2 linked regions of the Amycolatopsis mediterranei genome follow. Each later gene encodes a partner of the first gene's protein in a complex. Links are inferred from orthologs where the notes say so. Each region holds a gene or a part of one and is shown in the gene's direction. Other genes may lie near its edges. The genes, in order: secA and secY.

Region 1 (8,213 bases):
ACCAGGCTCTCTACGAGATGGAACTGGTCGGCCACGACTTCTACCTCTTCAACGACTCCGACGCGGGCCGGCCCAGCGTGGTCTACCGGCGGAAAGGCTTCGACTACGGCGTGATCCGGCTCGGCTGAGCCGGGCTCGAAGGAGGCCTGCCGGAGGGTCCGCACGCGCTCGCGTGCGGGCCCTCCGCATGTCAGGACGTACGGCGTGTGCACACGACGGCCACCGTTCCCTACGATGGGGGTGGGAAGGTGGCGCCGAACTCGGCCGCCACCGCGGGAGAACCTGCCCGGGACCGGCCTGGGCGTGCTCATATTCAGCTAGTGAGGTCGACCGGATGGTGCTGAACCGCCTGCTCCGCGCGGGTGAGGGCAAGATGGTGAAGCGGCTGCGCAACATCGCCGATCACATCAACACCCTCGAAGACGACGTCAAGGACCTGACCGACGCCGAGCTGCGGGCCAAGACCGAGGAGTTCCGCAAGCGGAACGGCGACGGCGAATCCCTCGACGACCTGCTCCCGGAGGCCTTCGCGGTCGTCCGGGAGGCGGCCAAGCGGGTGCTGGGCCAGCGTCACTTCGACGTCCAGCTGATGGGCGGCGCGGCGCTGCACCTCGGCCAGGTCGCCGAAATGAAGACCGGCGAGGGCAAGACGCTCACCTGCGTCCTCCCCGCCTACCTCAACGCCATCCCCGGCAAGGGTGTCCACGTCGTCACGACGAACGACTACCTGGCCAAGCGCGACTCGGAGTGGATGGGCCGCATCCACCGCTTCCTCGGACTCGAGGTCGGCGTCATCCTTTCGGAGCAGCAGCCGGACGTGCGGCGCGCTCAGTACAACGCCGACATCACCTACGGCACGAACAACGAGTTCGGCTTCGACTACCTGCGCGACAACATGGCGTGGAGCCTCGACGACTGCGTGCAGCGCGGGCACAACTACGCCATCGTCGACGAGGTGGACTCGATCCTCATCGACGAGGCCCGGACGCCGCTGATCATCTCGGGCCCGGCGGACCAGTCCTCGCGCTGGTACGTCGAGTTCGCGCGGCTCGTCCCGTTGATGAACGGCATCGACACCACCACGATGGGGTCGCGTGAGCGGGTCGAGAAGACGAATCTGATCAACTCGAAGTACCACTACGAGATCGACGTCCGGAAGCGCACGGTGGCCGTCACCGAGAAGGGCGTCCGGTTCGTCGAGGACCAGCTCGGCATCGACAACCTGTACGAGGCCGCGAACACCCCGCTGGTCGGCTACCTGAACAACGCGCTGAAGGTCCAGGAGCTCTTCCACCGCGACAAGGACTACATCGTCCGCAACGGCGAAGTCATGATCGTCGACGAGTTCACCGGGCGCATCCTGCACGGCCGCCGCTACAACGAGGGCATGCACCAGGCGATCGAGGCCAAGGAAAAGGTCGAGATCAAGGCCGAGAACCAGACCCTCGCGACGATCACGCTGCAGAACTACTTCCGGCTCTACGAAAAGCTGGCCGGCATGACCGGTACGGCCGAGACCGAGGCCGCGGAGTTCCACCAGACCTACAAGCTGGGTGTGGTGCCGATCCCGACGAACCGGCCGATGATCCGCGTCGACCAGGCGGACCTGATCTACAAGACCGAGCAGGCCAAGTTCGAGGCCGTCGCCGAGGACATCGCCGAGCGGCACGAGAAGGGCCAGCCGGTCCTCGTCGGCACCACGAGCGTCGAGAAGTCCGAGCACCTGTCGAAGCTGCTGGTCAAGCTGAGCGTCCCGCACGAGGTGCTGAACGCGAAGCACCACGACCGCGAGGCGCTGATCGTCGCGCGCGCCGGCCAGAAGGGCGCCGTCACGGTCGCCACGAACATGGCAGGCCGCGGTACCGACATCGTGCTCGGCGGCAACCCCGACCTGATCGCGGACCAGGTGCTGCGCGAGCGCGGCCTGGACCCGGTCGAGCACTCCGAGGAGTACGAGGCCGCCTGGCCCGAGGTCCTCGAGCAGGTCAAGGCGGAGTCGAAGGCCGAGGGCGAAGAGGTCCGCGAGGCGGGCGGCCTCTACGTCCTGGGCACCGAGCGGCACGAGTCGCGCCGCATCGACAACCAGCTCCGCGGTCGTTCCGGCCGGCAGGGCGACCCGGGCGAGTCCCGCTTCTACCTGTCGCTCGGTGACGAGCTCATGCGCCGCTTCAACGCGACGATGGTCGAGCGCGTCATGACGACCATGCGCCTGCCCGACGACGTGCCGATCGAGCACAAGATGGTCTCCAAGGCCATCAAGAGCGCGCAGACCCAGGTCGAGCAGATCAACATGGAGCAGCGCAAGGACGTCCTCAAGTACGACGAGGTCATGAACGAGCAGCGCAAGGTGATCTACGCCGAGCGCCACCGCGTCCTGGCCGGCGAGAACCTGCGCGACCAGATCGAGGGCATGCTCGTCGACGTCGTCAACGCCTATGTGGACGGTGCGACGGCCAGCGGTTACGCCGAGGACTGGGACCACGAGAAGCTGTGGACGGCGCTGAAGACGCTGTACCCGGTGAGCATCGAGTGGGACGACCTCATGGAGGACGGCGACCTCGATGAGAACTCCCTGCGCGAGGCGCTGGTCCAGGACGCCCGCAACGCCTACGACAAGCGCGAAGCGGAGATCAACGCGCTCGTCGGCCCCGAGGGCATGCGGACCCTGGAGCACCAGGTGATGCTGACGGTCCTCGACCGCAAGTGGCGCGAGCACCTCTACGAGATGGACTACCTCAAGCAGGGCATCGGCATGCGGGCGCTGGCGCAGCGCGACCCGCTGATCGAGTACCAGCGCGAGGGCTTCGACATGTTCCGCGCGATGCTCGACTCGCTGAAGGAGGAGGCCGTCGGCTTCCTGTTCAACCTGCAGGTCGAGCGCGCCGAAGCGCCGCCGGCCGAGGAAGCCGCGGCGTTGCCGACGGGCGTCCCGACGGGCAACGGCCAGACAGCTGCGTCCTCGGAAGGCCGGCACGCGCGTCCGGCGCCGCCGCAGCCGCCGACGACCGACACCGAGTCCGTCCCGGCCGCCCTGCGCGGCAAGGGCCTCGGCGGCGGTGGCCAGCAGCCGGGCATGACGCTGTCCGGCCCGGGTGAGGACGGCGAGGTCGAGTCCCACGCCGAGGGCGCGGCGCAGGCCGCGAGCGGTGGCGCCGGCGGTACCCGCCGGGACCGCCGTGCCGCCCAGCGCGACGCCGCCAAGAAGGGCAAGAAGGGCCCGCGTCGCTGACACTGTGTGACCGGTGACTATGTAACAACCGGGGCGCGCGGCTGGTCCGCGCGTCCCGGTGTCATGAACGGGGGAGGGCTTGGTGACGTCGGCGGATCCGCAGGAGTTCTTCGCGTTGTTCGCGCCCGAGCGGCGGCCGGACCCGTACCCGGCGTACCGGCGGTGGCGCGAGCGGTGGCCGGTCGCGGCGCTGAACGAGCGGATGTTCGTGGTGAGCGGCCTCGCCGAGGCGACGCAGGTGCTGCGCGACCCGGCGTTCGGGCACCCCGAGCCCGAGTACCTGGATCCGGCGGACCGCCTCCCGGACCAGCCGGTCGACGAATCAGGTCGCGTGGTCCGGGCGTTCCTCTCGCTGAACCCGCCGGACCACACACGCCTGCGGCGGCTGGTGGCGAAGGCGTTCACCCCGCGGATGGTCGAGCAGCTCACGCCGCGCATCGAGGAGATCGCGGCCGCACTGGTCGCCCGCGCGCCGGCAGAATTCGACGTGATGGCGGCGCTCGCGAAGCCGTTGCCGGTCGAGGTGATCGCGGAACTCCTCGGCGTACCGCTGGACGACCGCGAGCGGTTCGCCGAGTGGTCGCACGCGATGGCGCGGGCGCTGGACCCGCCGTTCCTGCAGCGCCCGGAGACGTTCGAACCCGCGGTCAGGGCACGGCAGTCGTTCGTGGGCTACTTCCGCGAGCTGGCGGCCCGACGCCGGCGCGAGCCGGGTGACGACCTGCTGTCGGCCCTGGTCGCGGTGTCCGACGCGGGCGACGTGCTCACCGAGGGCGAGCTGCTGGTGACGCTCACGCTCCTGCTGATCGCCGGCCACGAGACGACGACGAACCTGATCGGCAACGGGGTCCTGGCGCTGCTGCGCGGCCCGGACGGCCTGAAGCCGCTGGGCACGGACGGCGAGAACGCGGCGCGGGTGGTGGAGGAGGTGCTGCGCTACGACTCACCGGTCCAGCTGACGGCTCGCACGGCCCTGCGCGACGCGGAGCTGGGCGAACTGGCGGTCCCGGCGGACAGCCAGCTGATCATCGTGCTCGGCGCGGCCAACCGCGACCCGGCCACGGGCCCGTCCCCGGAATCCTTCGACCCGGCGCGGGAGCCGGGCCGGCATTTGGCGTTCGGCCAGGGCATCCACTTCTGCTTGGGTGCGCCATTGGCGCGGTTGGAGGCCCGAATCGCATTCCGCGAACTGGCTCGCCACCGCCCGGGCCTGACATTGACGGGCACGCCGGAGTGGAACCCGACGACAACCTTGCGCGGCTTGTCGGCCCTTTCCGTGGCGAGCGGCGGTTAGGTTCCGGCGCGCTGATCCGACCGGCCGCGACGACAAGGTCGCCCCGGCGGACCGCGCCGGGGCGGCGCGGCGCGGTCCCGTGGGCGGTGGATGTGGCGCGCCCCTCCGCAAGCCGTCGGGAGCGGTCGGCGCCTCTGTGCCTCACCTCGCCGCTCGTTCGGCCGGTGGCGAGCGGCTCCGCCTCTCCGCCTGAGCTCGCCGCTTTTCGACCGGCGGTGAGCGGCCGCCACCTCGCCGCCTCATGCGGCTCGCCGGATCGGCTTGGCCGGCTGCTGCGGTTTCAACAGTGCGAACCGGACACACCGCCAGCCCGTGGGGGTGCGGGTGAAACGGGCCGCCAGCGCGAACGACCGGCCGTCCGCCTCCACGCGTGCGCACGCCTCGACCACCTCCGGGGCCGGGGTGCACGTGTGGACCGTCTGCGTCCGGTGCCGTGGCCTTGTCCTGCGTGGACCGATGAAACCCGCGTACACCTCCGGCGCTACCAAGGCGCGGACCTGCGCCGCCGGGCGGCGGCCGTCGTAGGCCTCCAGCAGCATGTTCAGCAGGTGGCCCACCTCGCCCGCATCGAGCTGCCTCGGCGCCGGGGACCGCGCGTCGCCGCGGTGGTGCTCCCGCGATGCCGCCCATTCCGGACGGTCCGCCCGGCGAGGCGCCTCGCAGTGGATCAGCGTTCGCAACCGATGTTCCTCGATCATTTCCTTCCCTCCCTGACTCGGCTATTCGCTTAGAGGGGGAACGGACCGGAAAGGACACCGGAATCGCACGATCCGGGCGAGAACCGCCGAAGCCGTGGATTACCGGCGACCGTTGCGGTAAGCCGACCGCGGCGGCGAGACACCGCCTCGCCGCCCCGGCTATGGTGTGCCGGGTGTTGAAAGGGCTATTGGTCGATTTCGCCGGAGTTCTCACCGATCCCGACGCCGGCCGGTTCTACGACTACCTGGCGGCCGCACGCGAGCGCGGCGTCCGCACTGCGCTGCTGTCCAACGCCCCCGGGGCGTCGGACGAGGTCAAGAACACGATGTTCGACTATTTCGACGCGCTGGTGTTTTCCGGTGAGGTCGGCGTGGCCAAGCCGGACCCGGCGGTCTACCTGATCGCGGCCGACCGGCTCGGGCTGCCCGCCACGCGCTGCGCGTTCGTCGACGACTCCGCCACGAACATCCGCGGCGCCGTCGAGGCGGGCATGGTCGGGGTGCACCACCGGTCGGTCAGCGAGACGCTGGGCGAACTCGCCGTGCTGTTCGCGGGGTGAGGGTCAGCGCGCGCGGCGGACCAGCTCGAACGACAGCACCGCGGCGGCGGCCGAGACGTTCAGCGACTCGACGTCACCCGGCATCGGGATCGACAGCCATTCCGTGACGAGCTCGCCGACCTCCGCCCCGACCCCGGCCGTCTCGCCGCCGAGGACGAACGCGGCGCGCTGCGGCAGGTCGACGTCGAACACCGTCGTGCGAGCCGACGCGCCCAGCGCGTAGAGCCCGAAGCCGGCTTCGGCCAGCATCTCCGCGGCCTCGCGGGCCGAGCCGCAGCGCAGCACCGGCGCGCGGAACGCCACCCCGGCCGACGCCTTGACCACCAGCGGGTCGAGCGCCGCGACGCCGCGCCGGGGCACGATCACCCCGTCCAAGCCGGCCGCGGTCGCCGTCCGCAGGATCATGCCGACGTTCGCGGGCGTGGTGATGCCGTCCAGCAGCAGCACCCGCGACGGCGGGCGCCGGTCGGCCAGTGCCGCGGAAAGCGCTCGCATCCGCGGGGCCAGGACGTCGGCGAGCACCCCCTGGTCCTGCTTGCCGTTCCCGGCGAGCACCTTGACCCGGTGGGCGCTGGCGCGCTGCACCGGCACGCCGGCCGCCTTCGCCGCGCGCTGGATCTCCGCCGCGCCGGGCCCACGGGCGGTGTCGGCGAGGATCACCTTGTCCACCCGCAGGCCGTCGTCCGCCAGTGCCTCGAGCACCGGCTTCCGGCCGTACACGGTCAGGAAGCGGTCCTTCGGCGAGATAGTCGACTCATCACCCACACCCAGCAGTCTCGCACTGTGTAAGGATCGCCCCATGCCCGACCGCCTTTCCGCGCTGGACGCCTCGTTCCTCTACCTCGAGGACCACGCGACCCCGATGCACGTCGGCGGCGTGGCGATCTTCGAGCGGCCGCGCTCCGGGTTCGGCTACGCCCAGCTCGTCGACCTCATCGGCGGACGGCTGGCCTACCTGCCGCGGTACCGGCAGCGCGTACTGGACGTGCCGGGCCACCTGGCGCGTCCGGTGTGGGTGGACGACGTCGACTTCGACCTGAACTACCACATCCGGCGCTCGGCGCTGCCCCAGCCGGGCAGTGACGAGCAGCTGTTCGACCTGGTCGCGCGCCTGATGTCGCGGCGGCTGGCGCCGGAGCGGCCGCTCTGGGAGGCGTACTTCATCGAGGGGCTGGCCGGCGACCGGGTGGCACTGGTGACGAAGACCCACCAGTCCGTTGTGGACGGTGTCGGCACGATCGACCTCGGCCAGATCGTCCTCGACCCGGCGCCGGCCGAGCCGGAGCCGTTCGAGGACATCTGGACGCCGCGCCGCGAGCCGAGCCGCACCCAGCTGGTGCTGGACGCGATCAGCGAGGGCGTCCAGCGGCCGGGCGAGGTGGTGGAGAACGTCCGGTCGGCGGCGAACGACGCGTTCGCGGCGGCGGGCAAGTTCGCCGAGACCGTCGGCGGGGTGGCGTCGACGCTGCGCACCCTGGTGAGTCCGGCGCCGCCGGGGCCGCTGAACGTCCGGGTGTCCGGCGGTCGCGTGTTCGGCGTGGTCCGCACGCGGCTGGAGGACTTCCGCAAGATCCGCGCGGCGCACGGCGGCACGGTCAACGACGTCGTCCTCGCGGCCATCACGGGGGCGCTGCGCGAATGGCTGCTTTCGCGCGAGGTCCAGCTGACGCCCGACACGACGATCCGCGCGCTGGTGCCGCTGGCGGTCCGCGACGCGGAGACCCCCGCGTACTCGACGCCGGGGCTGGTCGGCAACCAGGTGGCGGCGTACCTGGTGGACCTGCCGGTCGGCGAGCCGAACCCGGTCCTGCGGCTGCAGCACATCGGGCACGCGATGGCCGAGCACCTCGATTCGGGCCGTTCGGTGGCGGCGCGCGGCCTGCTCAAGGTCGGCGGCTTCGCCCCGGCTACCCTGCACTCCCTCGGCGCGCGAGCGGCGGGGTCGCTGTCCGGGCGCATCTTCAACGTCATGGTGACCAATTCACCGGGCCCCCAGGTGCCGATGTACGCGGGAGAGGCCAGACTGGTCGAGATGTTCCCGGTGATGCCGTTGATGCGCACCCAGGCGCTGGCGATCGGGGTGACCTCCTACCACGGCGGCGTCTACTTCGGACTGAACGGCGACCGCAAGGCCGCGTTCGACGTCGATCTGGTCGCCGGGATGATCGAAGAGTCCTTGGAAGAGCTGAAGGGTGCGCACTGGTGAGGGTTTATCTGCCTGCGACCATCGCGATGCTTCGCGACCTCGAGACATCGGGGGAGTTCCGCGCCCGCAGCGGAACGGCGTTCGCGCTGACGCCGGCGTTGCGTGAGGCGTACGTGAGCGGGTCCGACGAGGAGCTGGAGTACGCGGCGTTGCTGGACGCGGCCCGCGCGTCGCTGCGCCTGATCGCGGCCGAGGAGAAGGGCGAGCCACGCCGGGTGGTGGTCTC
Region 2 (5,350 bases), 8.4 Mb from region 1 along the record:
CTCGCCGGGCTCGGCGGCCGGCTGGCCGCTTTCACCCTGTTGATCGCCGCCGTGGCGGCCGGGCTGGGGCAGCTCCTGGCCGCGTCCGAGACCGCGCTGACGATCATCAAGTGGGCCGGCGCCGCCTACCTGCTCTACCTCGGCGTCCGCCTGCTCTGGTCCACCTTTCGGGGGAAAAGCAGTGCCACCGAGCTGCCCGCGACACCCATGACGGCGTGGCGTGTCACCCGCAAGGAGTTCGGTGTCGCGCTCACCAATCCGAAGGCGATCCTGATCTTCACGGCCTTCGTCCCGCAGTTCATCGACCCAGGTCGCGGGTCGTTTTCGGGGCAGCTCGCGCTGCTCGGCGCGGGCTACCTGCTGGCCGAGTTCCTGGCCGGCTCGGTCTACGTCTTCGCCGGCGCCGCGGTGAAGACGATCAAGCTCACCCGGCGGGCCCGGCGCAACGTCGATCGAGGCACCGGCGTGGTCCTCGTCGGCCTGGCCGGCGTGCTCGCGACGTCCAGCGCTTGATCCACAATCTGTCAAGGATTCCGGCGGGTCCGGCGATGTGGATCAACCCGCCGGAGCAACCTTGGTACGGAAAACCCACACGGACTGCGGACACGCCCTGTGAAGCTGTTAGAGTCGGCGACACGCTTCGGGACGAGTGTGCCCCGAAGCGTTCCTGGCTTGCGTGCCAGTAGTGCTGTGTGTTCCTGCCGGCCCCGTGCCGGCCAAGCCGATCGTCGGTTAGGACAGCCGACGACGCCGAGGAGGTCCCCCGCGTGCTCAGCGCCTTCCGCTCGGCTCTCGCGACGCCGGATCTACGCAAGAAGATCCTGTTCACGCTAGCCATCGTCGCGGTTTACCGAATCGGTGCGACCATTCCGGCGCCCGGCATCTCGTACGGTGCCGTACAGGCCTGTAGCTCACAGGCGCAGCAGGAGGGCGTCTACCAGCTGCTGAACCTGTTCAGCGGTGGTGCGCTGCTGCAGCTGTCGCTCTTCTCGACCGGCATCATGCCGTACATCACGGCGAGCATCATCATCCAGCTGCTCACCGTGGTCATCCCGCGGTTCGAGGAGCTGAAGAAGGAAGGGCAGTCCGGCCAGGGCAAGCTGACCCAGTACACCCGGTACCTGACGATCGCGCTGGCGATCCTGCAGGCCACCGGTGTGGTCGCGCTCGCGGACCGCAAGCAGCTCTTCCCCGACTGCCAGTCGCCGATCATCCCGGACAACAGCGTCTACTCGCTGGCCATCATCGTCATCACGATGACCGCGGGCACCGCCGTCATGATGTGGCTGGGCGAGCTGATCACCGAGCGCGGCGTCGGCAACGGCATGTCCGTCCTGATCTTCCTGAACATCGCGGCGCGCATCCCGGTCGAGGGCGGCAACATCCTCAGCAACGCCGGTGGCGTCGGCCTGGCGATCGTCTGCGTCTTCGGCCTGGTGATCATCGCCAGCGTCATCTTCGTCGAGCAGGGGCAGCGCCGGATCCCGGTGCAGTACGCCAAGCGCATGATCGGCCGCCGGATGTACGGCGGCACGTCGACCTACCTGCCGATCAAGGTGAACCAGGCCGGCGTCATCCCGGTCATCTTCGCGTCGTCCCTGCTGTACCTGCCGGACCTGATCAGCCGCCTCGTCGGCGACCAGAACGCCAACTCCGGCTGGCAGGTGTTCATCAAGAACTACATCGTGAACCAGTCCAGCTGGGTGCACATCGCGCTGTACTTCGCCCTGATCATCTTCTTCACGTACTTCTACATCACGATCACGTTCAACGTGGACGAGCGTGCGGAAGAGATGAAGAAGTTCGGCGGCTTCATCCCGGGCATCCGCCCGGGCCGCCCGACCGCGGAGTACCTGAGCTTCGTGCTCGGCCGGATCACCCTGCCGGGTTCGCTCTACCTGGGCATCATCGCGATTCTTCCGAACTTCTTCCTGTCGTTGACCGGTAGCGGGAACAACCAGAACTTCCCGTTCGGTGGCACGGCTGTGCTGATCATGGTCGGTGTCGGTCTCGACACCGTCAAGCAGATCGAGAGCCAGCTGATGCAGCGCAACTACGAAGGGTTCTTGAAGTGACGCGCCTGGTTCTCGTGGGCCCGCCCGGCGCGGGCAAGGGCACGCAGGCGGTGGCCCTGTCCGAGCAGCTGCGTGTCCCGCACATCTCCACCGGTGACCTGTTCCGCGCGCACGTCGGCCAGGAGACCCCGCTCGGCCAGGAAGCGAAGCGCTACCTGGACTCGGGTGAGCTCGTGCCGGACTCGGTGACCAACGAAATGGTCCGCGAGCGGCTCGCCGAGCCGGACGCCAAGGTCGGCTTCCTGCTCGACGGCTTCCCCCGCAACACCAAGCAGGCCGAGGTCCTCGGCGAGATCCTGGGCGACGCGGACGTCTCGCTCGACGCGGTGATCCAGCTGCAGGTCCCGGAGGACGTCGTCGTCGGGCGGCTCATGTCGCGCGGCCGCGCGGACGACACCGAAGAGGTCATCCGCCGCCGTCAGCAGATCTACGTGTCGGACACCGCGCCGCTGCTGGAGTACTACGCCGACATCCTGGTGACCGTCGACGGTGTCGGCAGTGTCGAAGAGATCTCCGGCCGGGTGCTGAAAGCGCTGCGCGACCGCACGTGAACCTCGGAGGATTGCGTGTTCTGCAAGTGCTCCGGCGTGGGCGCATGATCGAAGTCAAGACCCCGGACGAGCTGCAGGCGATGCGGGCCGCGGGCCTCGTGGTCGCCCGCACGCTCGCGTCGGTCCGTGCCGCGGCGAAGCCGGGCGTCAGCACCGCCGAGCTCGACGAGCTGGCCGAGCAGACGATCCGGGACGCCGGCGCGGTGCCGTCGTTCAAGGGCTACCACGGTTTCCCGGCGTCGATCTGCGCGTCGGTGAACGAGCAGATCGTCCACGGCATCCCGGCGAAGACCCAGGTGCTGGCCGACGGCGACATCATCTCCGTCGACTGCGGCGCCATCCTCGACGGCTGGCACGGCGACTCCGCGGTGACGCTGGCCATCGGCCAGGTCTCCGACGCCGACCTGGCGCTGTCCGCGGCGACCGAGGCGGCGATGTGGGCCGGCATCGAGGCGGTCCGCGCCGGCGGCCGGCTCACCGACATCTCCTACGCCGTCCAGTCCGCCGCCGAGCGCGCGGCCCGCGACGACGGCATCGAGTACGGGATGATCGTCGAGTACGGCGGCCACGGCATCGGCCGCCAGATGCACATGGACCCGTTCCTGCCCAACGTCGGCAAGCCCGGCAAGGGCCCGCGGCTGAAGCCCGGCATGGCGCTGGCGATCGAGCCGATGCTGACCGGCGGCGGCGGCGAAACCCGCGAGCTGGACGACGGCTGGACGGTCGTCACGGCCGACGGCTCCCGCGCGGCCCACTGGGAGCACACCGTCGCCATCACCGAAGACGGCCCCTGGGTGCTCACGGCCCCCGAAGACGCCTGACCTGCGCTTTCACCCATTCGGGGCGCCTGGCCGCCGTGATCTCCTACCATGTTCACCCCCGGTTTGGGGGTCGCGACACGACGTGCGTACACTGTCAAGTCGGCGCACTTATCGCGCCCGGATCCTGCGCGCTCGTGAATTCACGGTACTGGGACTCGGGCACCAGTGTGTCACGCAACACCCAACCCAGCACTAGTGCTCGAAGTTGATCACAAGGTGTAGCGACAGGCAGTGTCGACTAAGGAAATGCGGAGGACATGGCGAAGAAAGACGGGGCCATCGAGGTCGAAGGCCGCGTAGTCGAGCCGCTCCCCAACGCGATGTTCCGCGTCGAGTTGGAGAACGGCCACAAGGTCCTGGCACACATCAGCGGCAAGATGCGGCAGCACTACATCCGCATCCTGCCGGAGGACAGGGTTGTCGTGGAGCTCTCGCCCTACGACCTCTCTCGTGGTCGCATCGTCTACCGCTACAAGTGATCACGAAGAGCAGCTCAACAGCAGGAGAGCAGAAGACGTGAAGGTCCAGCCGAGCGTCAAGAAGATCTGCGACAAGTGCAAGGTGATCCGCCGTCACGGCCGGATCATGGTGATCTGCGAGAACCTGCGGCACAAGCAGCGGCAGGGCTGATCTCCAGCACTCGAAGCAGAGTGGCTTGACGGCTACACACCCTCCCCGCACCTGCCGGGCCACGCGAGTGGTCCGGTTCACCCCCGGGCTTCAGGCCGGGGCCGGGACACCCGAAGCGCAAGCCGAGGGCACGACAGGCGAGTCGGTCCCGGAACCGGACGGGGAGCAGACCTGAAGAGGAAACCGAAGAAGGAGCATCAACGCCAATGGCACGACTCGCTGGCGTAGACCTCCCCCGCGAAAAGCGGTTGGAGATCGCGCTTACCTACATCTACGGCATCGGCCGTACCCGCTCGAAGCAGCTCATCAAGGCTGCCGAGCTCAACGCGGACACCCGCGTCAAAGACCTCAGCGATGACGACCTCGCGAAGCTGCGTGTGTACATCGAAGAGAACTTCAAGGTCGAGGGTGACCTTCGCCGTGAGGTGAACGCCGACATCCGTCGGAAGATCGAGATCGGGTGCTACGAGGGCCTTCGCTGGCGCCGCGGACTTCCCGTCCGTGGTCAGCGCACGAAGACCAACGCCCGTACCCGCAAGGGTCCGAAGAAGACGGTCGCCGGCAAGAAGAAGGCTGGCAAGAAGTGAGCGTCCAGGGCAAGAAGGTCGTGCAGATGGGTGGCGTTCAGCGCCGCGGCTCGGCTTGTGTCTCGCCCAAGGCGCTCTACGCCCGCCCGATGGCGCTCCGCAACCTGTACACCGACGCCGGTTCGATCATCCGGCGCGGACAGGCCGAAGCGGTCGCCGCTCACCAAGAGAACGCGCGCTAACAGGAGATCCCTCACAACATGCCACCGAAGTCTCGTACTGCGGCCGGGGCCAAGAAGGTCCGCCGCAAGGAAAAGAAGAATGTTGCGCACGGTCACGCGCACATCAAGAGCACCTTCAACAACACCATCGTCTCGATCACGGACCCGACCGGTGCCGTGATCGCGTGGGCGTCGAGTGGGCACGTGGGCTTCAAGGGCTCCCGCAAGTCCACCCCGTTCGCCGCGCAGATGGCCGCCGAGAACGCTGCTCGCAAGGCCGCCGAACACGGCATGAAGAAGGTCGACGTCTTCGTGAAGGGCCCGGGTTCGGGCCGCGAGACGGCGATCCGCTCGCTGCAGGCGGCCGGCCTCGAGGTCGGCACCATCCAGGACGTGACCCCGCAGCCTCACAACGGCTGCCGCCCGCCCAAGCGGCGCCGGGTCTGAGGAACGGGGAGGAGTAAGAAGAAATGGCTCGTTACACCGGCCCCGCGACGCGTATTTCGCGTCGCCTCAAGGTTGACC

Evidence for each region.
Region 2: the proteins of secA (region 1) and secY are in contact, whole or in part, in a crystal structure (PDB 3DIN), measured with the Thermotoga maritima proteins. The link is inferred for Amycolatopsis mediterranei from one-to-one orthologs. Residues at the interface, in WP_004082002.1 of Thermotoga maritima: Glu261, Ala262, Arg263, Lys300, Ala301, Arg302, Thr303, Ile304, Ile305, Leu323, Tyr324, Asp325, Pro326, Val329, Ser330, Tyr333, Ile336, Lys340, Phe345, Val349, Glu363, Phe364, Tyr374, Ser375, Gly376, Gly377, Glu393, Ile395, Thr482, Ser483; in WP_004081795.1 of Thermotoga maritima: Glu108, Gly109, Glu110, Glu111, Ala236, Glu237, Arg238, Arg239, Ile240, Thr241, Ile242, Gln243, Tyr244, Ala245, Arg246, Arg247, Val248, Thr249, Gly250, Arg251, Arg252, Val253, Tyr254, Gly256, Ala257, Ser258, Thr259, Tyr260, Leu261, Pro262.

What each region holds. Positions count from the first base shown.
Region 1 is NZ_CP100416.1:9,122,190-9,130,402, reverse strand. The notes cover bases 1-3,429. They hold secA (preprotein translocase subunit SecA), read left to right. Parts: upstream 1-334; coding sequence 335-3,229; downstream 3,230-3,429. Other genes in these bases: ISP_RS41275 (cytochrome P450), read left to right, coding at 3,312-3,429; hpf (ribosome hibernation-promoting factor, HPF/YfiA family), read left to right, coding at 1-128. Outside these bases: more of ISP_RS41275, read left to right, coding at 3,430-4,523; ISP_RS41270 (Rv3235 family protein), read right to left, coding at 4,763-5,221; ISP_RS41265 (HAD-IA family hydrolase), read left to right, coding at 5,410-5,781; ISP_RS41260 (TrmH family RNA methyltransferase), read right to left, coding at 5,785-6,546; ISP_RS41255 (WS/DGAT/MGAT family O-acyltransferase), read left to right, coding at 6,581-7,987; ISP_RS41250 (DUF6912 family protein), read left to right, coding at 7,984-8,213. UniProt on the Escherichia coli protein: Required for protein export, interacts with the SecYEG preprotein conducting channel.
Region 2 is NZ_CP100416.1:741,151-746,500, forward strand. Bases 1-2,921 are described here. They hold secY (preprotein translocase subunit SecY), read left to right. Parts: upstream 1-767; coding sequence 768-2,075; downstream 2,076-2,921. Other genes in these bases: ISP_RS03585 (LysE family translocator), read left to right, coding at 1-513; ISP_RS03595 (adenylate kinase), read left to right, coding at 2,072-2,626; map (type I methionyl aminopeptidase), read left to right, coding at 2,671-2,921. Also shown: more of map, read left to right, coding at 2,922-3,447; infA (translation initiation factor IF-1), read left to right, coding at 3,705-3,926; rpmJ (50S ribosomal protein L36), read left to right, coding at 3,964-4,077; rpsM (30S ribosomal protein S13), read left to right, coding at 4,284-4,664; ISP_RS03620 (hypothetical protein), read left to right, coding at 4,661-4,846; rpsK (30S ribosomal protein S11), read left to right, coding at 4,865-5,272; rpsD (30S ribosomal protein S4), read left to right, coding at 5,296-5,350. UniProt on the Escherichia coli protein: The central subunit of the protein translocation channel SecYEG. Consists of two halves formed by TMs 1-5 and 6-10.